4 regions of the Leifsonia sp. fls2-241-R2A-40a genome follow, and region 2 is predicted to be linked to each of the others. Evidence: predicted binding sites of a transcription regulator. Region 2 holds the regulator's gene; each other region holds the start of a gene.
What was found. Region 2 encodes HrcA, which represses chaperone genes, less so after heat shock. Its sites were predicted from a motif close to TTNGCACTCGNNNNNNNCGAGTGCNAA; they were not measured.
Positions count from the first base shown of each region.

Region 1: the regulator HrcA is predicted to act here: its motif matches at 3,067-3,093, upstream of groL (chaperonin GroEL).
Region 3: the regulator HrcA is predicted to act here: its motif matches at 2,732-2,758, upstream of groES (co-chaperone GroES).
Region 4: the regulator HrcA is predicted to act here: its motif matches at 2,721-2,747, upstream of QRN40_RS09340 (Hsp20/alpha crystallin family protein).

Region 1 covers NZ_JARVRS010000001.1:2,459,947-2,465,458, forward strand. Annotated here, with positions in the region: gene QRN40_RS12235 (DMT family transporter) at 1-426, shown strand, start outside; gene QRN40_RS12240 (nitroreductase family protein) at 439-1,020, opposite strand; gene msrB (peptide-methionine (R)-S-oxide reductase MsrB) at 1,020-1,445, opposite strand; gene QRN40_RS12250 (DUF3263 domain-containing protein) at 1,628-1,939, shown strand; gene QRN40_RS12255 (LytR C-terminal domain-containing protein) at 1,961-2,518, shown strand; gene QRN40_RS12260 (cold-shock protein) at 2,687-2,890, shown strand; gene groL (chaperonin GroEL) at 3,136-4,755, shown strand; gene QRN40_RS12270 (sensor histidine kinase) at 4,955-5,512, opposite strand, start outside.
Region 2 covers NZ_JARVRS010000001.1:3,257,592-3,263,103, forward strand. Annotated here, with positions in the region: gene QRN40_RS16080 (histidine triad nucleotide-binding protein) at 1-323, opposite strand, end outside; gene QRN40_RS16085 (16S rRNA (uracil(1498)-N(3))-methyltransferase) at 377-1,105, opposite strand; gene dnaJ (molecular chaperone DnaJ) at 1,111-2,226, opposite strand; gene hrcA (heat-inducible transcriptional repressor HrcA) at 2,288-3,310, opposite strand; gene QRN40_RS16100 (DUF4870 domain-containing protein) at 3,469-4,011, shown strand; gene QRN40_RS16105 (DUF4870 domain-containing protein) at 4,136-4,522, shown strand; gene hemW (radical SAM family heme chaperone HemW) at 4,556-5,512, opposite strand, start outside.
Region 3 covers NZ_JARVRS010000001.1:2,304,976-2,310,487, reverse strand. Annotated here, with positions in the region: gene guaB (IMP dehydrogenase) at 1-1,122, opposite strand, end outside; gene rarD (EamA family transporter RarD) at 1,207-2,151, opposite strand; gene groES (co-chaperone GroES) at 2,344-2,640, opposite strand; gene QRN40_RS11495 (class I SAM-dependent methyltransferase) at 2,774-3,961, shown strand; gene QRN40_RS11490 (DUF4190 domain-containing protein) at 3,988-4,578, opposite strand; gene tsaD (tRNA (adenosine(37)-N6)-threonylcarbamoyltransferase complex transferase subunit TsaD) at 4,702-5,512, opposite strand, start outside.
Region 4 covers NZ_JARVRS010000001.1:1,856,608-1,862,119, reverse strand. Annotated here, with positions in the region: gene QRN40_RS09350 (phytoene desaturase family protein) at 180-1,721, shown strand; gene QRN40_RS09345 (SRPBCC family protein) at 1,726-2,166, shown strand; gene QRN40_RS09340 (Hsp20/alpha crystallin family protein) at 2,215-2,649, opposite strand; gene QRN40_RS09335 (Dps family protein) at 2,834-3,421, shown strand; gene QRN40_RS09330 (GNAT family N-acetyltransferase) at 3,510-3,989, shown strand; gene QRN40_RS09325 (IclR family transcriptional regulator) at 4,006-4,764, opposite strand; gene hutH (histidine ammonia-lyase) at 4,854-5,512, shown strand, end outside.

The DNA.
Region 1 (5,512 bases), 800 kb from region 2:
GCCGGACTCGGCACGGGCTGGCAGCAGGCCGTCAACGGGCAGGTGCGCTCCGTCGCCGAGAGCGCCCTCACGGCGACGTTCATCAACTTCGCCGTCGGAAGCACCGTGCTGGTGGTCCTGATGCTCGGACGCTGGGCGGTCGCCGGACTCCCGAACGCACTGCCGAGCGAGCCGTGGCTCTACATCGGCGGGTCGCTGGGCTGCGTCTTCATCGGCGTCACCGCGCTCCTCGTGCGCATCACCGGGGTGCTGCTGCTAGGCCTCGCCACGGTCGCCGGGCAGCTCGCGGCTGCGCTGCTGCTCGACCTGCTGCTCCCGACCGCGGGACACACTCTCGCGTTCTCCACCATCGGAGGGACGCTGCTCGCGATCGTCGCCGTCGGCATCGCCAGCATTCGCTGGGGCCGGCGACGCGTCCCGGCCTGAGCACGCCGGCGCTCAGTCGAGCGTCGTGAGGAACCGCTCGGGGTCGATCACCTTCCGGTGACCTTCCTTGCTGTCCGCGGGGATGCCGCCGACGTACAGCCAGCCCAGCAGCCGCTCGTTCTTCGCCAGGCCGTGCATCGTGTGCACCGCCTTCGACCGCGTGTGGTGGCCCGTGCGCCAGATCACACCCCAGCCCGCGTCGTGCAGCAGCAGGCTCAGGATGTGCGCCACACCCGACGCGACCGCGTCCTGCTCCCAGCCGGGCACTTTCTCGCTCTTCGTGCGGACCGACACGATGGCCAGCAGGAGAGAGGAGCGCAGCGGCTTCGACGCCAGCTTCTCGGCGTCCGGGCCGCTCAGCCTCGCATCCTTCACGAAAGCGTGCCCGAGCCGGACGCGGGCATCGCCGCGGAGCTCGATGATCCGCCAGGGATGCAGTGCGCTGTGGTCGGCGACGCGGCCGGCCGCCGCGACCAGCGGCAGCAGCTCCTCGTGCGTCGGCGCCGCCGGGGTCACCCGCGAGTACGACCGCCGGGCCGCCACCCGGCCGGGCAGATCCCCGATCGCGGCCGCGCTGCCCGCGCCGTCGGCCATCAGGCCTCCGGCGTGAAGTTCAGCGAGATCGAGTTCATGCAGTAGCGGTCGCCGGTCGGGGTGCCGAAGCCGTCGGGGAAGACGTGGCCCAGGTGCGATCCGCAGCTCGCGCAGCGGACCTCGGTGCGCACCATCCCGAGGCTGTTGTCCTCAATCAGGTTCACCGCTTCGGGGCGGATCGACTCGTAGAAACTCGGCCAGCCGCATCCCGAGTCGAACTTCGTCCCGGCCTGGAACAGCTCGGCACCGCACGCCGCACAGGTGTAGAGGCCGGCGCGGCTCTCGTCGAGCAGCTCGCCGGTCCACGGCCGCTCGGTGCCTGCCTCCCGCAGCACCGCGTACTGCTCGGGGCTGAGCTCCTGGCGCCACTCGGCGTCGCTCTTCGCGACCGTGTAGCCGTCCTGGGTGGTGTCGTTCTGTGCCATGCCACTCCCTTTCGTCCTCTCCAGACTAAACGGGGGCGTCCCCTCATCTGTTCCCCGTCTCCTCGTGCGACGTGCCGCGGCGAAACGGGCAACACACAGGGCCAGCGCCCTAGGATGATCCGCGAGCGCGGGGCGCGACCGGCATGCCGGCCATCGTCCGGCATCCGTGACGAGGGAAGGCGGTGCGCGTGACCCGGTCAGCCGACGGACGGCCTTCCGCCGCCCGCGAGTCCTCCGACACGGACCAGCTGAGCGATCGGGATGCCGCGATCCTCGCGTTCGAACGCCAGTGGTGGCGGCACGCCGGAGCCAAGGAGCAGGCCATCCGCGAGGAGTTCGGTCTCTCGGCGGCTCGGTACTATCAGTTGCTCGGCGCGCTGATCGACCGACCGGCCGCGCTCCGCCACGACCCCATGCTCGTCAAGAGGCTGCTGCGGCTGCGCGAGGCGAGGCTGGCCGCACGACACGCACGGACCCTCCCGTCCGGCGACTGACCCCAAGGACCGCATCCCCCGATGGCAGAGAAGTTCCCCCGCGACCGGTTCGACGAGATCCCCGACGACCTCCAGCGCATCGGCGCGCACAGGGCGCCCCGCCCGCGGGGCCGCGCCTGGATCGCTGTGGGCTGGGCCGCGCTGGCCACGATCGTCCTCGTGGGCGCCGGTATCTTCGGACTCTCTGTCGTGAACGGCAACATCTCGTTCCACGGTCCGTCGGCCACTCCGAGCACGACGGCGGGGACGCCGACACCGACCGCCACACCGACGCCGACGATCGTTCCGACCGTGAACCCGGCGCTCAAGGTGAATGTGCTGAACGGCACTGCGACGGAAGGACTGGCGAAGACGGTCGGCGACAAGCTGACCGCGGCCGGATGGACCGTGGCCGCCCTGGCGAACGCCGACAAGACCGACCTCGCCGAGACGATCGTGTACTACGGGAACCCCGCCAACCAGGCCGCTGCGCTGGGCGTCGCGCAGTCGCTTCCGGGCGCGACCATCCAGCAGAGCAACGCGTTCGATGACACCGGCGCCGACATCACCGTCGTGGTCGGCGCGAACTACCAGGGCTGAGCCCGCGCGCATCCGCCGCATCCCCTGTGTTTCAGGCGTGTTTAACTTTCGCCTCATTTCGCAATCGATTCACGAAATCGCTGGCGTGGACAGGTATTCCAAGCATTAGGATCGTGATTCAACGCGCGGCGTCGGATCGCGCGAGCGACACAGCAATGGGAGTAATGCATGGCGAACGGGACCGTGAAGTGGTTCAACGCTGAGAAGGGCTACGGCTTCATCACCGTCGAAGGTGGGGGACAGGACGTTTTCGTTCATTACTCCGCGATTGATATGGCGGGATACAAGGTTCTCGAAGAGGGCCAGCAGGTCGTGTTCGAGGTCGGCTCCGGGCAAAAGGGCCCGCAGGCCGAGTCGGTGCGGCTGGCCTGACAGCGATAGAGCAAGTACGGAGCGCCGTCCCTCGCCAGGGGCGGCGCTTCGTTGTTCCTCCGTATCGCGTACCTCGGTCGCAGGCTCCCTCGGCGCTGGGGTCGCGGCATCGCTCCGCGCTGCCCCTAGCTCCACCGCGCGCCTTGCACTCGATCACCGCGAGTGCCAGAATCGCTTTAGCACTCCATCTGATCGAGTGCTAATAAACGGAATCTTCGCAGACGTCCGGGAGGGACGAGAAACACATGGCAAAGATCATTGCTTTCAACGAGGACGCGCGCCGCGGCCTCGAGCGCGGCCTCAACACCCTGGCCGACACGGTCAAGGTGACGCTGGGCCCGCGCGGTCGCAACGTCGTCCTCGAGAAGAAGTGGGGCGCCCCGACCATCACCAACGACGGCGTCTCCATCGCGAAGGAGATCGAGCTCGACGACCCGTACGAGAAGATCGGTGCGGAGCTCGTCAAGGAGGTCGCGAAGAAGACCGACGACGTCGCAGGTGACGGAACGACCACCGCGACCGTCCTCGCCCAGGCCCTCGTCAAGGAAGGCCTGCGCAACGTCGCAGCCGGCGCCGACCCCATCACCCTGAAGCGCGGCATCGAGAAGGCCGTCGCGGCCGTCACCGAGGAGCTCGTCGCCTCCGCCAAGGAGGTCGAGACCAAGGAGGAGATCGCGGCCACCGCGTCCATCTCCGCCGGCGACACCACCATCGGCGAGATCATCGCCGAGGCGATCGACAAGGTCGGCAAGGAGGGCGTCGTCACCGTCGAGGAGTCGAACACCTTCGGCACCGAGCTCGAGCTGACCGAGGGCATGCGCTTCGACAAGGGCTTCCTGTCGCAGTACTTCGTCACCGACCAGGACCGCCAGGAGGCGGTGTTCGAGGACCCGTACATCCTCATCGCCAACCAGAAGATCTCCAACATCAAGGACCTCCTGCCGGTCGTCGACAAGGTGATCCAGGCGGGCAAGCAGCTCCTCATCATCGCGGAGGACGTCGACGGCGAGGCCCTGGCCACGCTGATCGTCAACAAAATCCGCGGCATCTTCAAGTCCGTCGCCGTCAAGGCTCCGGGCTTCGGCGACCGCCGCAAGGCCATGCTGCAGGACATCGCCATCCTCACCGGTGGCCAGGTCATCTCCGAGGAGGTCGGCCTCAAGCTCGAGAACGTCACCCTCGACCTGCTCGGTCAGGCCCGCAAGGTCGTCATCACCAAGGACGAGACCACCATCGTCGAGGGCTCCGGTGACCCGGAGACCATCGCCGGTCGCGTGCAGCAGATCCGCAACGAGATCGAGAACACCGACTCGGACTACGACCGCGAGAAGCTCCAGGAGCGCCTCGCCAAGCTCGCCGGTGGCGTCGCCGTCATCAAGGCGGGCGCGGCCACCGAGGTCGAGCTCAAGGAGCGCAAGCACCGCATTGAGGACGCCGTCCGCAACGCGAAGGCCGCCGTCGAGGAGGGCATCGTCGCCGGTGGTGGCGTGGCCCTCATCCAGGCTGGCAAGACCGCGTTCGAGAAGCTCCAGCTCACCGGTGACGAGGCGACCGGCGCCAACATCGTCAAGGTCGCCATCGAGGCTCCGCTGAAGCAGATCGCCATCAACGCAGGCCTCGAGGCCGGCGTCGTGGTCGAGAAGGTCCGCAACCTCCCCGTCGGACACGGCCTCAACGCCGCGACCGGCGAGTACGTGGACATGCTGGCCTCCGGCATCAACGACCCGGTGAAGGTCACCCGCTCGGCGCTGCAGAACGCTGCGTCGATCGCCGGCCTGTTCCTCACCACCGAGGCCGTCGTCGCCGACAAGCCCGAGAAGAACCCGGCGCCCGTGGGCGACCCGGGTGCGGGCATGGACTTCTAAGTCCGACCACTCCACAAGAGGGCGTCTCCCATCGGGAGGCGCCCTCTTCGCGTCTCCGCCCTTCGCATTCCGACTGCGGACATCGAGTGGTCGCAACACGCCCCATGGGCACCGGCCATAACGGCGTGTTGGGCCCACTAGATCAGCGGGAGCGGGTGGATGCCGCGGCGCGCCCGCGGCGCGCGAAGCGCGCGGCGCGCTACGCGGTGAGCGGCTTGGGGGCGGCGGGGGAGTCCGCCAGCGGCAGGGAGACGCGGAAGGTCGCGCCCCCGCCGTCCGTGTCGACGACGTCGACGGTGCCGTTGTGCGCCGCGACGATCGACGAGACGATCGCGAGGCCCAGGCCGCTGCCGCCGGTCTCGCGGGCGCGCGACGTGTCGGCGCGCCAGAAGCGCTGGAAGATCTTCTCCCGGATCTGCGGCGGGATGCCCTCACCGTGGTCCCGCACCTCCAGGACGGCGCGCTCCGTGCGGTGGTCGACCTGCACGGCGATCTCGATCGGGCTGCCCTCCGGCGTGTAGCGCAAAGCGTTCCCGACGAGGTTGGTCACCACCTGGCGCAGCTTGTTCTCCTCGGCCAGGACGATTGCGGGCTCGGTCGGCTCGGGATGCGCGAGCACGATCTTCTCGCCGGTCGTGACCGGCAGCGACTCCGTCGCGCCTCGGCGGCCGCGCCCGCGGCGCAGGCGCGCCAGGGCGCCGCCCGCGAAGGCGATCGGGCCCGTCGCGTTCGACGGACGGGAGGCGGACTCGGGGAT
Region 2 (5,512 bases):
GCGCTCAGTACGTGTGCGTGGACGTGGAACACGGTCTGACCCGCGCCCTCGCCCGTGTTGAAGACCAGGCGGAAGTCGCCGTCTCCGTGCTCGTCGGCGAGCCGCTTGGCGGTCGCGACGAGTTCTGCGAGCAATTCGGGGTCGCCTGCGGCGAGCTCCGCGACGTCGCGGTACTCCTCCGTCTTGGGCACGACGAGGAGGTGCAGCGGAGCTTTCGGCGCGATGTCGCGGAACGCGATGAGGCGCTCCGAGTCGTAGACGACGTCGGCCGGGATCTCTCCCGCGATGATGCGCGAGAAGATCGAACGCTCCGTTTCTGCCATGCCTCTATCCTATTCGCGCGCGCCGACAACGGCGGGGGTGTCCGCCCAGGGCGTCACCAGCGCCCGAGCGCGGCATTGAGCACGGCGAGGGCGGCGGGGCCGGCTGTGGAGGTGCGCAGCACCGTCGAGCCGAGCCGGACGAGCTCCGCGCCCGCCTCGCGGAACAGCGCGAGCTCCTGCGGCGCGATCCCGCCCTCCGGGCCCACCACGAGCACGAGGTCGCGGCCGTCCGGGACCACCGCGGTGAGCGGAGCCGACGCATCCGGTTCGAGTACCAGGACGCGCGCGCCCGCTGTCAGAGCAGCCACCTGCTTCGTCGTCGCGAGCGCGCCCACCTCTGGCGTCCACGCCCGGATGGACTGCTTCGCCGCCTCCCGAACGATCGTCGCCCAGCGCTCACGGCCCTTCGCGACCTTCGCCCCCTCCCAGCGGGAGACCGAGCGGGATGCCGCCCACGGGACCACCGCATCCACTCCGAGCTCGGTCGCCGCCTGGATCGCGAGCTCGTCGCGGTCGCCCTTCGCCAGCGCCTGCACGAGCGTGACCGCGGGAGACGGCCGCTCGACGCGCGACACCGACTCGACGTCGATCGTCAGCTCGGCGTTCGTCGAGACCAGCACCTCGCCGGAGGCGACCAGCCCGCGCCCGTTGCCGATCAGCACCGACTCGCCCGTCCGGGTGCGGTTCACCGTCGCGGCGTGCTTCGCCTCGGCACCGGTCAGCGACAGCCGGGCGCCCACCTCGACGTCGTCGAGGTCCTCGCGCAGGTAGAGGGACGCCACAGCTGCTACAGGTTGAGGAACCGGTCGCGGAGCTTGGCGAACAGGCCCTGCTGGAAGTGCGCCAGCGACGGCTCGGCCGCCTTGTGGGTGGCCGCGAACTTCTTGATCAGGTCCTTCTCCTTGTGGTCCAGCTTGGTCGGAGTGACCACCTGGATGCCGACCCGCAGGTCTCCGCGCCCGGCGCCGCGCAGGTGCGTGATGCCGCGATCCTTCACGGTGATGATGTCGGCCGACTGCGTGCCCGGCTTGAGCTCGAGCCGGATGTCGCCGTCGAGCGCCTTGACCGTGGCCGTCGTGCCGAGGATCGCATCCGTCATCGACAGCTCGAGGGTGCACAGCAGGTCGTCGCCGTCGCGGCTGAACACCTCGTGGTGCTTGACCTTGATCTCGAGGTAGAGGTCGCCGTTCGGGCCGCCGGCGGGGCCGGCCTCGCCGCTGCCCGGCATCTGGAGGCGGAGCCCGGTGTCCACGCCCGCGGGGATGTCGACCGGGACGCTACGGCGGGCGCGGACCCGCCCCTGGCCCTGGCAGGTCACGCACGGCGTCGCGATGACGGTGCCGTAGCCGCGGCAGGTGCCGCAGGGGCTCGAGGTCATCACGTTGCCGAGCAGGGAGCGCACGGAGCGCTGGATGCTACCGGTGCCGTGGCAGATGTCGCACGTCACGGGCTGGGTGCCCGGCTGGCAGCACGAGCCGTTGCAGGTCTCGCAGACGACCGCCGTGTCGACCTCCAGGTCGCGGTGGGTGCCGAAGATGACCTCGTCGAGGTCGACCTCGACGCGGAGGAGCGCATCCTGACCCCGCTCACGCCGCGACCGGGGACCGCGCGTCGAGCCGCCCCCGCCACCGAAGAACGTCTCGAAGATGTCGCTGAAGCCGGCGAAGTCGGCACTGCCCCCACCGCCGCCGAATCCGCCGGAACCGCCCAGGTCGTACTGCTGCCTCTGCTGCGGGTCGCTCAGCACGTCGTAGGCGTGCGTGACCAGCTTGAACCGCTCCTGCGCCTCCGAACTGGGGTTCACGTCCGGGTGCAGCTCGCGCGCGAGCCGGCGGTACGCCTTCTTGATCTCGTCAGGGCTGGCGTCGCGTTCGACACCGAGGACTTCGTAGTGGTCGGCCACGTGGGCTGTTCCTTCTTCTTTCGATCGCGTGATGCGTGTTGTGGTCTCGGAAGCCGGCGGCCTACTGGTCGCCGAGCAGCCGGGAGAGGTACCGGGCGACCGCGCGAACGGCCGCCATGTTGCCGGAGTAGTCCATGCGGAGCGGACCGAGCAGGCCCACGCGGGCCACATCCGATCCCGCCGCACTGTAACCGCTGGAGACGACGGATGCTTCCGTCAGCCCGAAGACGGCGTTCTCGCGGCCGATGCTGACGGCGACGCCGTGCTGATCGGTCGCCATCTCGTCGAACAGGCGGAGCAGAACCACCTGCTCCTCGATCGCCTCCAGCACGGGCGTGATGCTGCCCGGGAAGTCGAGCTCGGTGCGGACCAGGTTGGCGGCGCCGGCCATGACCAGCTTCTCCTGCCGGTTTGCGGCGATCTGGTCGAGCAGCGCGCTCGCGACCGGCTCGACCATCGCCCGGGTGCGCTCGGTCAGCGCCTGCGGGAGTTCGCGCAGCCGGGCGGTCGCTTCCGCGAGGGTCAGGCCGGCGGCGGCGCCGTTGATCGCGCCGCGGATCTCGGCCACGGCCTCGTCGTCCAGCTCGGTGGTCAGCTCGATGACACGCTGCTCCACCGCACCGGAGTCGGTGATGAGGACGCTGAGCAGCCGGCGCGGCGCGAGGGCGACGAGTTCGATGTGCCGGATGCGCGAACGCGCCACCGACGGATACTGCACCAGGGCGACCTGGTTGGTCAGCTGCGAGAGCAGGCGCACCGTGCGGGAGAGCACGTCGTCGAAGTCGACGGACTGCCCGAGGAAGGTCTCGATCGCCGTGCGCTGCGCGGGTGTGAGCGGGCGCACGTCGGCCAGGTGGTCGACGAACAGCCGATAGCCCTTGTCGGTCGGCACACGGCCGGACGAGGTGTGCGGAGCCGCGATCAGCTCCTCTTCTTCGAGCAGCGCCATGTCGTTGCGGATGGTCGCCGCCGACACCCCGAAGGAGTGCCGTTCGACGATGCTCTTGGAGCCGACGGGCTCCCGCGACGCCACGTAGTCCTGGACGATGACGCGCAACACTTCCAGACTGCGTTCCGAGACCATCTCCGCCCTCCCATCGACGATTAGCACTCGCGTTCTCTGAGTGCCAATCCTACCGCCACGAAACACCCCCAGGATGATTGCTGCCTGTGACACGGCCGCAGTACCGTATGGGCACCGGTTCGACGTGGCTCGTAACCGATCACGAAAGGGTTCCGCAGATGTCAGACCCGAACCAGCCCTCCGACCCTGCCGGCGACGTCCCCCCGCAGCAGCCGGGCGGCGTTCCCCCGCAGCAGCCGTACTCGAACGTCCCGCCGCAGCAGCCGTATTCCAATGTGCCCCCGCAGCAGCCGTACGGGCAGCCGGCCGGCGCACCCCAGCAGCCCTACGCGGCGCAGGCGGCTCCGCTCGACCCGGCCCAGGACAAGCAGTGGGCGTCCTTCGCGCACCTCGGCGGCATCCTCTGGATCCTCCCCTCCCTCATCATCTGGCTGGTCTTCAAGGACCGCGGCCGTCTCACTGATCAGGAGGCCAAAGAGGCCCTCAACTGGCAGATCACCTGGATCATCTGCTGGGTGGCGTCGCAGATCATCGGGATCATCATCGGCAGCTTCACCTACGGCATCGGCTACCTGCTCTTCGGTCTGCTCATCCCGTGGGCGCTGTACATCGTGAACCTGATCTTCTCGATCCTCGGCTTCGTCCGGGTGAACAGCGGCGGCACCTATCGGTACCCGCTGAACTTCCGGTTCATCAAGTAGCGGCCGCGCCCGGCGGGGCTCCCCGCGGAGATAGTGCGTTCAGGCTCTTCTCAGCCTCGGGCCCCGCGCCCTAGGCTGAGCACCACCACGTCCACTTCTGCCGCACCCAGAGGAGCCCCGCACCATGTCCGCAACACCCCCGCCGCCCCCGCCGCCGCAGCAGCCCTACGGAGGCTCGGCGCCGCAGCTGAGCCCTGCCGACGAGAAACTCTGGGCGACGCTCGTCCAGGTGGGCGGCATCCTCTTCAACTGGATCCCTGCGCTGATCGGCTACCTGGTGCTGAAGGATCGCGGTCCGTTCGTCCGCGCCCACACGGCCACGGCCCTCAACTTCCAGATCACGATCTTCATCGCCTACATCGTGGGCGGCATCCTGTCGATCGTGTTCATCGGCTTCTTCATCATCATCGCCGCCTGGGTGATCAATATCGTCTTCAGCATCATCGCCGCGGTGAAGGCCAACCAGGGCGAGTACTACACGTATCCGCTCGCCATCCGCTTCTTCAGCTAACGCGCGCTCGGAGGTTGGGGCAGGAGGTCGCGGTCAGGCGGCTTCGTCGGCCAGCAGCCTCCGCACGACGGCATCGGCCAGGAGCCGCCCCCGCAGGGTGAGCACGATCGACCCGCGGAGGGCGGCTCGTCCGTCGACGAGCCCGTCCGCGATCAGGCCCGGCACCTCGCGCCGGCCGGCGTCGCCGAGTTCGGCGGTCCGCAGGCCGTCGCGGATGCGCGACAGCAGCAGTACGCGCTCCACACGGCGGGTCTCGGTGTCGAGGGTCTCGCGACCGGCCGCGGGCGACTCCCCCGCGAGCACGCGTTGCGCGTACGCGGCGGGATGCTTGACGTTCCACCAGCGGACCCCGCCGACGTGACTGTGGGCGCCCGGTCCGATCCCCCACCAGTCGTGGCCGAGCCAGTAGGCGAGGTTGTGCCGGGATCGGTGGGCGTCATCCGTGGCCCAGTTGCTCACCTCGTACCAGTCGTAGCCGGCGTCCGACAGGCGCTGGTCGGCGAGCTCGTACATGTCCGCTTCGAGGTCGTCGTCCGGCTCGGGCACCTGACCGGAGCGGATCTGCCGCGCCAGCTTGGTCCCGGCCTCCACGATCAGGGCGTACGCGGAGAGGTGGTCGGGCTCGCAGGCGAGTGCCGTATCGAGGCTGCGCGACCAGTCGTCGAGCGACTCCCCCGGCGTTCCGTAGATGAGGTCGAGGCTCACCTGCAGTCCGGCTTCGCGCGCCCAGCCGACGACGAGCGGGACGCGGGCGGGATCGTGGGTGCGCTCGAGGGTCTCGAGGACGTGCGGGACGGCGGACTGCATCCCGAACGAGACGCGGGTGAACCCTGCCTCCGCGAGCCGCTGCAGGTCGTCGGCGTCGACGGAGTCGGGGTTCGCCTCCGTCGTGACCTCGGCGCCGTCGGCGAGTCCCCAGGCGTCGCGGACCGCGCTCAGCATCGCGGACAGGTCCCCGGGCGGCAGAAGGGTCGGCGTCCCGCCGCCGAA
Region 3 (5,512 bases), 950 kb from region 2:
GGTCCCGGCCAGGAGCGAGCCGAGCATGACGCTGTCCGCTCCGGCGACGAGTGCTTTGGCGATGTCGCCCGAGTACTGCAGGCCGCCGTCCGCGATGAGCGGGACGTTCGCCTCGCGCGCGGCGAGGGAGGCCTCGTAGACCGCGGTGACCTGGGGCACGCCGACACCCGCGACCACGCGCGTGGTGCAGATGGAGCCCGGGCCGACGCCGACCTTGATCGCGTCTGCGCCGGCATCAATCAGCGCCTGCGCGCCGGAGCGGGTCGCGACGTTGCCGCCGATGACGTCGACGTGCGATGCACGCGGCTCAGCCTTGAGACGACGGATGATGTCGAGCACGCCGACGCTGTCGCCGTTCGCGGTGTCGACGACGATCAGGTCCACACCCGCGTCGACCAGTGTCATGGCACGGTCCCACGCGTCACCGAAGAAGCCGATCGCCGCACCGACGCGCAGCCGGCCCTCGTCGTCCTTGGTGGCGTCCGGGTACTTCTCGCTCTTGTCGAAGTCCTTGACGGTGATGAGGCCGCGGAGCTTGCCGTCCGCATCCACCAGGGGAAGCTTCTCGATCTTGTGCTCGGCGAAGATGGCGACCGCGGAGTCGGGGTCGATTCCGACCGGAGCCGTGATGAGCGGCTGGCGGGTCATCACGTCGCGGACCTTGGTGGTCGACCGCTCGAACGGCGAGACGAAGCGCATGTCGCGGTTCGTGATGATGCCGACGAGGGTGCCGTCGGGTTCCACGACGGGCAGGCCGCTCACCCGGAACTGGCCGCACAGCGCGTCGACCTCTTCGACGGACGCATCCGGAGTCGTGGTCACGGGATTCGTGATCATGCCCGACTCGGAGCGCTTGACCTTGTCGACGTGCGACGCCTGGTCCTCGATCGAGAGGTTGCGGTGGATGATGCCGATGCCGCCCTGGCGCGCCATGGCGACGGCCATGCGCGACTCCGTGACGGTGTCCATCGCGCTCGACAGCAACGGGGTCGCCATCGAGATGCGCTTGGTCAGGCGTGTCGAGGTGTCGGCCTCGCTCGGGATGACGTCCGTGTGCCCTGGGAGCAGCATGACGTCGTCGTAGGTCAAACCGATGAAACCGAACGGATCGGGCTGATCCATTTCACCCCTATCAAGAAGATGCGCGACTGTGGATGCTCAATGGTAACGGCAGAACCTGACCGGGTATTCCGAGCATCACAGGGGTCATTCGACCGGGGCCAGATCGAGCTCCGCGGCCCGCTTGCCCTGCCGCGCGGCGACGATCATGTCGATGCTCAGGATGAGCAGCGCCAGCCACACGATCGCGAATCCGAGCCACCGCTCCGGCGGCATCGCCTCGTGCAGCACGGCGACGCCGACGATGAACTGGATGAACGGGGCGAAGTACTGGATGAAGCCCATGTAGACCAGCGGCAGGCGGCGCGACGCGGCGGCGAAGAACAGCAGGGGTACGGCCGTGATGACACCGGCACCGATCAGGAGCACCGTGTGCCAGGGGCCGTCGGATCCGATGGTGAGCCCTGCTGTGACACCCACCACGATGAGCTGGATGACGGCCACCGGCGTGAGCCACATCGTCTCGAGGGTGAGGCCGGAGAGCGCATCCACCCGGTTGCCGACGCGCTTCTTGATGAGCCCGTAGAGCCCGAACGAGAAGGCGAGGATCAGCGCGATCCACGGCACCGAGCCGTAGCCCACGGCGAGCACGATGACGGCGACGATGCTGACGCCGACCGCGACCCACTGGGCGACGCGCAGCCGCTCGCGCTGCACCACGACGCCCAGGAAGACGGTGACGATCGGGTTGATGAAGTAGCCGAGCGCGGCCTCGACCACGTGCCCGCTGACCGTCGCCAGCACGTAGGTCTGCCAGTTGACGTAGATCAGCGCGCCCGCGAGCCCCATCGTGAACAGCACGCGCTTGTCCCGGAGCAGGGCGCCGAAGGTGCGCCAGGTTCGGGTGACCGAGAGCGCGATGGCGCAGAACGCCAGCGAGAAGATCACGCGCCAGGCGACGATCTCCCATGCCCCGGCCGGGGCGAGCGCCAAGAAGTAGATCGGGAGGACGCCCCAGAGCACGTAGGCGGAGACCGCGTAGACGAGCCCGGAGGTGCGGTGCGAGGTGAGGTCGTCGGAAGGTGCTGCCACTCGTCCGACTCTACCGCCGAGATTTGCGCCAATTCGTCGTCCTGCCGCCCACCCCCTTGCAAGATTTGCGCCAATTCGTGGCAATGCAACGGTCATTAGCGCGATTTGGCGCAAATCGCGAGCGGAGGCGGCCGAAAACGACGACGGCCCGGATGCTCAGAGCATCCGGGCCGTCGAGACGAGCGGTTCGCGTCAGCGGACGACGACCGCCAGAACGTCGCGAGCCGACAGCACGAGGTAGTCCTCGCCGCCGTACTTGACCTCGGTGCCGCCGTACTTGGAGTAGATGACCTTGTCGCCGACGGCGACGTCGAGGGGCACGCGGTTGCCGTTGTCGTCGATGCGACCCGGACCCACGGCGACGACCTCGCCCTCCTGCGGCTTCTCCTTGGCGGTGTCAGGGATGACCAGACCGGAAGCAGTGGTCTGCTCAGCCTCGACCTGCTTGATGACGATGCGATCCTCGAGCGGCTTGATGGAGACCGACACGTTGACCCCTTTCCTGTGAAGAACAGTGTCTCTACTAAGACTGGATTAGCAACCTCGCAGTGAGAGTGCTAACCCGAGTCTAGGGGGTGCGTTAGCAGTCACGCAACGTGAGTGCCAGGGTAGCGTTGAGCCCATGGAACGGTCCGAGCTGGTTGCCCTGCTGAGCCCCGAGGGACTCCGTCTGCTCGACTCGTTACCGCCCTACGAGAGCGAGCGCGACGTGCTGCGGATCGTCAGCGACCTCCGCAAGCAGGGCCACTCCCCCGCCCTCGTCGCGGCCGTGCTCACGCAGTCCAAACTGCGGCGGAAGGCCGTGGCGAAGTTCGGCGACTTCGCCTCCAGCATGCTGTTCACCGAGGCTGGACTGGAGCAGGCGACGCGGCTCCCCGTCGCGGCCCGGCACGCCGGCCGTTTCCGCGCTGCGGGCATCCGGCGGGTCGCCGACCTCGGCTGCGGGATCGGTGGCGACGCCCTCGCCCTCGCCGCGCTCGAGCTGGAGGTCACGGCCGTCGAGGCCGACGAGGTCACCGCCGCCATCGCCTCATTCAACCTGGCGCCGTTCCCAACCGCTGTCGTCGAGCACGGCCGCGCGGAGGATGTGGACCTGCGCGAGATCAACGGCGTCTTCCTCGACCCGGCCCGGCGGACGGCGGGGCACACGCAGACCGAGCGGCTGACCGACCCCGACGACTACACGCCGTCCCTCGGCTTCGCGTACGAGCTGGCGACCGGCCGGTCGGTCGGCCTCAAGCTCGGTCCCGGATTCGATCGCGACCTGATCCCGTCCACGGCGGAGGCGCAGTGGATCTCGGCCGACGGTCAGGTCGTGGAGCTGGGACTGTGGTTCGGCGCGCTCGCGCGCCCGGGGATCCACCGGGCGGCCCTGGTGCTGCGCGGCGATCGCGCAGACGAGCTGACCGCGGACGCGGACAGCCCCGACGAGGAGACCGGCCCGCTCGGCGAGTACCTCTTCGAGCCGGACGGCGCGGTCATCCGCGCCCGGCTCATCGGCGACCTCGCACGCCGCATCGACGGCCGGATGCTGTCGGACCAGATCGCCTACATCACCGCCGATTCGCCGGCGGAGACTCCGTTCGCGTCCGGCTTCCGCATCCTGGAGACGCTCCCGTACGGCGAGAAGGACCTCAAGCGCGCGCTGCGCCAGCGCGGGATCGGGACCTTGGAGATCAAGAAGCGCGGCGTGGACGTCGACCCTGCGGCGCTCCGCCGTCGCCTCGGGCTGAACGGAGACCGCCCGGCGACCCTGATCCTCACCAGGGTGGCCGGGCGGCACACGGCGCTCCTCGCCGAGCGGCTCTGACGCCGCCGACGAGTCGCGGAGAACGCTCAGTACGTGTTCGAGTAGTTCGCGAGGCTCGCGAAGATCACCGCGAGGATGATCCAGTAGATGATCGCGATCGCGATGCTGACGAATCCCAGGATGATGCCGGTCAGCCAGAACCCGCGGGCGTGCGGCTCCTTGTTGCGGCCGATGAAGCCGAGCACGATCGCCGCGACGCCGAACAGGAAGCCGATGCCCCAGGCGAGGTTGATCACGATGCCGACGATGCCGCCGACGAGCGAGAGGATGCTCAGGATGGGCGACTTGGCGGCCGGCTGGCCGTACGGCTGCGCGTATCCCGGTGCCGGCTGACCGTAGGCGGGCTGGCCGCCGTACGGCTGCTGACTGTACGGCTGCTGACCGTATCCCGGGGCCGGTGGCTGCTGACCGTATCCGGGCGCCGGCGGCTGCTGGCCATAGCCCGGCGCGGGCGGCTGCTGACCGTAGCCCGGCGCCGGCGGCTGCTGGCCGTAACCCGGAGCGGGCGGGGGAACGGCGCCGTTATGCTCCGTGGGCGGTGCCGGCGGCGGAGGAGGAACCGAGCCGTCCTGCGGGTTGGGCTCCACCGGGTCGGTGGGGGCGTTCGGATCGGTCATGGGACCCATCTCCTTCAGTACTGGAAGCTGATCGTCGGCGCCTCCCCGGAAGGCGCTTCCTGAAAGATCGCTGTATTGATTCCCATGGTGACAGCGCGTGCGCGCGAGTGTCAACGCACCATGTCAGCCGGTGACCTGAATCTCGGTGACGGGAAGGGTGGAGTCGGCCGAGAATGTGAGGTCGCTCGGCGCGTGTCCGGCCATGATCAGCTGCGCACCCAGAGCTGCGATCATCGCCCCGTTGTCCGTGCAGAGCGAGAGGGCGGGGATGCGCAACTCGACGCCCGCCTCTGCGGCGCGGGCCACGGCCAGCTGGCGTACGCGCGCATTCGCGACGACGCCTCCGCCGAGGAGCAGCCGCGGCACGTCGTGATCACGGCACGCGGCGAGCGCCTTCGTGATGAGCACGTCGGCGACGGCTTCGCGGAACGACGCCGCGACGTCGGCCACCGGCACCTCTTCTCCGGCGTCCTGGCGCTGTTCGACCCAGCGGGCGACGGCCGTCTTGAGCCCGGAGAACGAGAAGTCGTACCGGTGCTGTTCGATGTCCTTCGGCCGGGTGAGACCTCGCGGGAAACGGATGGCTTTCGGGTCGCCGTCCACTGCGACCCGGTCGATCTGCGGTCCTCCCGGATACGGGAGCCCCAGCACGCGGGCCACCTTGTCGAACGCCTCCCCCGCGGCGTCGTCGATCGTCTCGCCGAGGAGCTCGACGTCCGACACGAGGTCGCGGACGAGCAGCAGGGACGTATGACCGCCCGACACCAGCAGCGCGACCGTGGGGAGTTCAACGGGATGGCCGGGGCCGCCCTGCGCGTCGAGCAGGTCCGCTCCGACGTGGCCGACCAGGTGGTTCACCGCGTAGAGCGGCTTGCCCAGCGCCACAGCGAGCGCCTTCGCCGCGCCCACTCCGACCATGAGTGCGCCCGACAGC
Region 4 (5,512 bases), 1.4 Mb from region 2:
CACGATTGTGTGATCCGCACCGCTGATCGGGTGAGGAACCGGCCCGCTTGACTTACAAACCCATCTGCGCAGATCGCGCAGTGTCAAGAGCCGACCTCCCAACGATAGTGCATGGATGCTGTGAACGGGCTGCCGATCCACCCTCTGCGGCGAACGAGGGGCGGGGTATACAGGGAGGTATGACCGCCTCCTCAGCGAACCGGCTCGACGCCGTCGTCATCGGGTCGGGCCCGAACGGGCTGTCCGCGGCCGTCACCCTGGCCCGCGCAGGCCTCTCCGTGCGGGTCTACGAGCGCAATCCGACCGTCGGCGGCGGCATCCGGACGGAGGAGCTCACGCTGCCCGGCTTCCGGCACGACATCTGCTCGGCCGTGCATCCCCTCGCCTTCGCCTCCGGCTTCTTCCGTCGTTTCGGGCTCGACAAGCGCGTGCGCTTCGCCGTGCCGAGTGCGTCGTACGGCAATCCGCTGGAGGGCGGCCGCGTCGCGATGGCCTACCTCGACCTGGAGCGCACTGTCGACGGGCTCGGTGTGGACGGGCCGGCCTGGCGCGCGCTGCTGGAGCCGCTGGTGCGCCAGGCGGATGCGGTGGCGCAGTTCACCGGGTCCGAACTGCTGCAGGTGCCGCGGCATCCCCTGGTTGCGGCCCGCTTCGGGCTCACCGCCCTGGGGCTCGGCAGTCCGTTGTGGGACGTGCCCTTCCGCACCGAGGCGCCCGGCGCGCTGCTGGCCGGGGTATTCGCCCACACGACGCTCCCGCTTCCGAGCGTCGCCGGCGCGGCTGCCGGTCTGACGCTGGCGACCTACGCGCACGCGCGCGGCTGGCCCATCCCGATCGGCGGCAGTCAGGCGATCGCCGACGCCATGGTCGCCGACATCGAGGCGCACGGCGGGGAGGTCGTGACCGACACCCCGGTCGAGTCGCTCGCCGAACTCCCGGACTCCCGCGTCGTCGTATTCGACACCCATGTGAAGACGGCGGCCCGCCTCGGCGAGGACCGCCTGCCGGCCGGCTACCTCGCGAAGGTCGCCCGTTTCCGTGACGGCAACGGCGTGTTCAAGGCCGACTTCGCCCTCTCCGGGCCGGTGCCGTGGACGAACCCGGAGCTGTACGAGACGGGCACCGTCCACCTGGGCGGCTCGCGCGCGGAGACGGCCCGGGCCGAACGCGACGTGGCCGCCGGACGGCAGAGCGATCCGCCGTATGTCCTGGTCTCGCAGCCGTCGCTGTTCGACCCGACGCGCGCGCCCGCCGGCAAGCACGTGCTGTGGACGTACACGCACGTGCCGCACGGCTCCACAGAGGATCGGACGGAGGCGATCATCCGGCGCATCGAGCAGTTCGCGCCGGGGTTCCGCGAGCTGATCATCGGGACGGCGACCATGAACGCCGTGCAGATGGAGCAGCACAACCCGAACTACATCGGAGGCGACATCTCGGCCGGGGCGCCCGACTTCGGGCAGCTGGTCGCGCGTCCCGTCCTCTCACCCGACCCGTGGCGTATGCCGGGCCGCGGGCTGTACCTCGCCTCCGCGTCGGTCGCGCCCGGCCCTGGGGTCCACGGGCTCGGCGGCTACTACGCCGCGCGCAGCGCCCTGCGGCACGAATTCGGCGCCTCGCGGATGCCGGACCTCGCCCCGTCGGCCGACCAACTGATTGCGCCCGCGTCCACCCCGCTCATCCCGGACGCGCTTCGTCCCTCGACCCTCCCGGAGCAGTGATCTCATGTCCGTCAACGTCCGCCGTATGGCCTGCACACCCGAGCAGGTCTTCGCCGTCCTCGCCGACCCCTGGGTCTACCCGACATGGGTCGTCGGGGCGTCGCGTCTCCGCGCCGCCGACGGCCGGTACCCCGCCGTCGGCTCGCGCCTCCACCACTCCATCGGGGTCTGGCCGCTCGTGTTGAACGACGAGACCCGGGTCGACGAGTGGGATCCGCCGCAACGGGCCGTGCTCGAGGCGAAGACGCGCCCGTTCGGCTCCGAGCGCGTGATCATCGACGTCCAGCCCCGCGGCGGCGGCTGCGTCGTGCGGATGGAGGAGTACCCGCACACGGGACCCGTCACGCTCATCCCGAACGCGCTCGCGGACGCCCTGCTCCACGTTCGGAACGCCGAGACGCTGCGGCGCCTGGAGTGGGTGGCGCGAGGGCGCGCCGCCTCCTGACGACGCGCCCTCGGTTCACTGCGCGGTTCTACGACCGCTCGAGCGCGCTCACCCGGCCGAGACCGCCTTCTGGTCCCGGTCGTGGGCGGACGACTCCACCGCGATCTTGCGCGGCTTCGCCCGCTCGGCCACCGGGATGATCACGCTGAGCACGCCGTTGTCGTACGACGCCGTGATGCCGTCGGGATCGACGTCGTCGCCGATCGTGAACTGACGCATGTAGGCACCGTACGGCCGCTCCTGCGCGAGCCAGCGGGCCCCGTCCCGGTCGGCGGCGCTGCGCACGGCGCGGATGGTCAGCAGGTGGCCGTCCACGTCGATGTCGACGGACGCCGGGTCGGCACCGGGGAGGTCCGCGTTGAGGACGTAGCGGTCACCCTCCCGGAAGAGGTCGACCGGCATGATGCGCGGCTGGCGGCTCGTGTCGAACACGCTCTGTGCGATCCGGTCCATCTGGGAGAAAGGATCGAACGACATGGCCATTGGATGTACCCCTCTCTTGGCTTAGAACAGCTGATGAGAGCACCTTTGTGCACTCTTTTCGACCACAGATATTAGCACTCTCCCCACGGGAGTGCCAAGTGGTTTCCGACCCTGTCAACCCGGTTCCGTGGCCGCGGTCCGCGGCCTATCGTCTGTGGGGTCCATCGAACAGAAGGGACCCATCGTGGCCGCAAGCGACACCAAGACGAGCACCAAGAAGTCCGCGCCGAAGTCGGCGCCCAAGACCGCATCCGTGCGCCGCACCAGCACCGTCGGAGTCGCGCCGACCCGCCGGGAGCACGCCGAGCACGGCTTCGTCGCGTCCACCGAGCTCGCGCAGAACCTCCAGCGCGTGCACGTCGACCTGATCGAGCTGCACCTGCAGGGCAAGCAGGCGCACTGGAACGTGGTCGGACGCAACTTCCGCGACCTTCATCTGCAGCTCGACGAGATCGTCGAGGCCGCGCGCGAGTTCAGCGACACCATCGCCGAGCGTCTCCGCGCCCTGCACGCCACCCCCGACGGACGCAGCGCCACGGTCGCCGAGCAGACCAGCCTGCCCGAGTTCCCGAACGGCGAGGTCGACACGTCCGAGACGGTCGACCTGATCACCGAGCGACTGGAGGGCGTGGTCCGCACGATGCGCGACGTCCACGACGACGTCGACGAGGAGGACCCGACCTCCGCCGACCTGCTGCACGCGATCATCGAGCGCCTCGAGCAGTATGCGTGGATGGTCAGCGCCGAGAACCGCACGCCGAACCGGGCCTGACCCGTCGCTGCCGGCCCGGCAGTCCGCCGGGCCGGCACCGACGTCCGGGCGTAATCCGCCGGACACGAGCCGCGGCTAGCATCGACGCATGCCGACCGAGATCCGCACCGAACCGCCCCGCCAGCCGGAGGTCGAGGACCTCCTGCGACTGAGCGACGAGTTCGCGTTCGCGTTGTATCCCCCGGAGAGTTGCTACCTGCTCGACGTCTCGGAGCTCGAGAAGCCCGGGGTGACGGTGTTAGTTGCCCGCGTGGACGGGCGCCCGCTCGGAATCACGGCGCTCGTCCAGAACGTCTCCGACCCGACCGCACCCGCCGAGCTCAAGCGGATGTTCGTTCATGAGGACGCGCGTGGGCGCGGGCTCGCGAAAGCACTGCTCCAGGCCGCGGAGTCGGCGGCGACTGCGGCGGGCATCGCGGAACTGCGACTGGAGACCGGGCCGCTCCAGCATGCCGCGATCGCCCTGTACGAGCGCGCCGGCTACGAGCGCATCCCCAACTTCGGGCCGTACGTCGGCGACTCCTTCTCCGTCTGCTACGCCAAACCGCTGACCGCTCGAGTCTCGTAGCGTCGCCCGGACGCCTTCAGCTGCCCCGGATGCGGCGGGAGAGTTCCGCGGCCGCCTCGCGCACGCGCGCGGCGAGCGCATCCCATCCGTCCGCCGCCACGTTCTCGCGGGGGAAGGTCACCGCGATCCCGGCCGCCGGCCACCCGGCGTGGTCGCGCACCGAGACCGCGACGGAGGCGAAGCCGGGCGTCACATCCCCGTCCTCGGTGGCGTAGCCGCGCTCGCGCGCCTCCGTCACCACCCGCCGCAATTCCGCGTACGAGTGCGGACCCGATCCGGTGCGGTCCTCGAACGCCTCCGAGTCCGGGTACAGCGCCCGCAGCTGCTCCCGGGGAAGCGTCGCCAGCAGCGCCCGCCCGCTCGCGGTGAGGTGCGCGGGCAGGCGGACACCCACATCCGTGACGAGCCGCGGACGCCGGGGCGCCCGCTCCTCGACGATGTAGACGACGTCGCGGCCGTGCAGCACGGCGACGTGCCCGGACTCGCCGAGGGCGTCGACCAGCGCGGCGACGATCGGACGCCCGAGCCGGCTGAGCGGCTGCTGGCGCGAGAACGCGCTCGACAGTTCGTACGCGGCGACACCCAGTCCGTACCGCCGCGCTTCGGGGAAGTGCAGCACGAAGCCGTGCTCGGTCAGCACGGCGAGCAGGTGGTAGACCGTCGAGCGCGGGAGGCCGAGAGCGGAGGCGATGGCGGCAGCCGGCGCCGGACCCCGCTGCGAGCCGAGATAGGCCAGAACGCGGAGGGTGTTCTCCGCAGCGGGAACCTTGCTCACCGCATCCCCTTCCGAGCGTGTCTGGGATACCGGACACACAGCAGCGTACAGCCGGCGCGCATCCGACCGCCCGGCGCGAGGATCGGAGCATGCTCCAGACCCAGACCTCTGTCACCGTCGGCTCCGGCCCGCTCAGCATCGCCGACGTCGTCGCCGTCGCCCGCCACGGCGCCCGCATCGAACTCGACCCGGCGTCGCTCGACGGCGTCGCCGCCTCTCGTGCGATCGTCGAGGCGCTGGCCGGCGACACCGAGCCGCACTACGGCATCTCGACGGGCTTCGGCGCCCTCGCGACCACGTTCATCCCGGGCGACCGCCGTGCACAGCTGCAGGCGAGCCTGGTGCGCTCGCATGCAGCCGGATCCGGCCCGGAGGTCGAGCGGGAGGTGGTCCGCGCCCTCATGCTGCTGCGCCTCTCCACGCTGATGACCGGACGCACCGGGGCCCGCCCGCAGACCGTCGAGACGTACGCCGCACTGCTCAACGCAGGCATCACGCCGGTGGTGCACGAGTACGGCTCGCTCGGCTGCTCCGGCGACCTCGCACCGCTCGCCCACTGTGCGCTGGCCGCCATGGGCGAGGGGCGCGTCCGCGTGGACGGCGACCTGCTCGACGCGTCCGACGCCCTCGCCGCGGCCGGCATCCAGCCCGTCGTGCTCGCCGAGAAGGAGGGCCTGGCCCTCATCAACGGCACCGACGGGATGCTCGGGATGCTGGCCCTCGCCATCCACGACCTCCACGGGCTGCT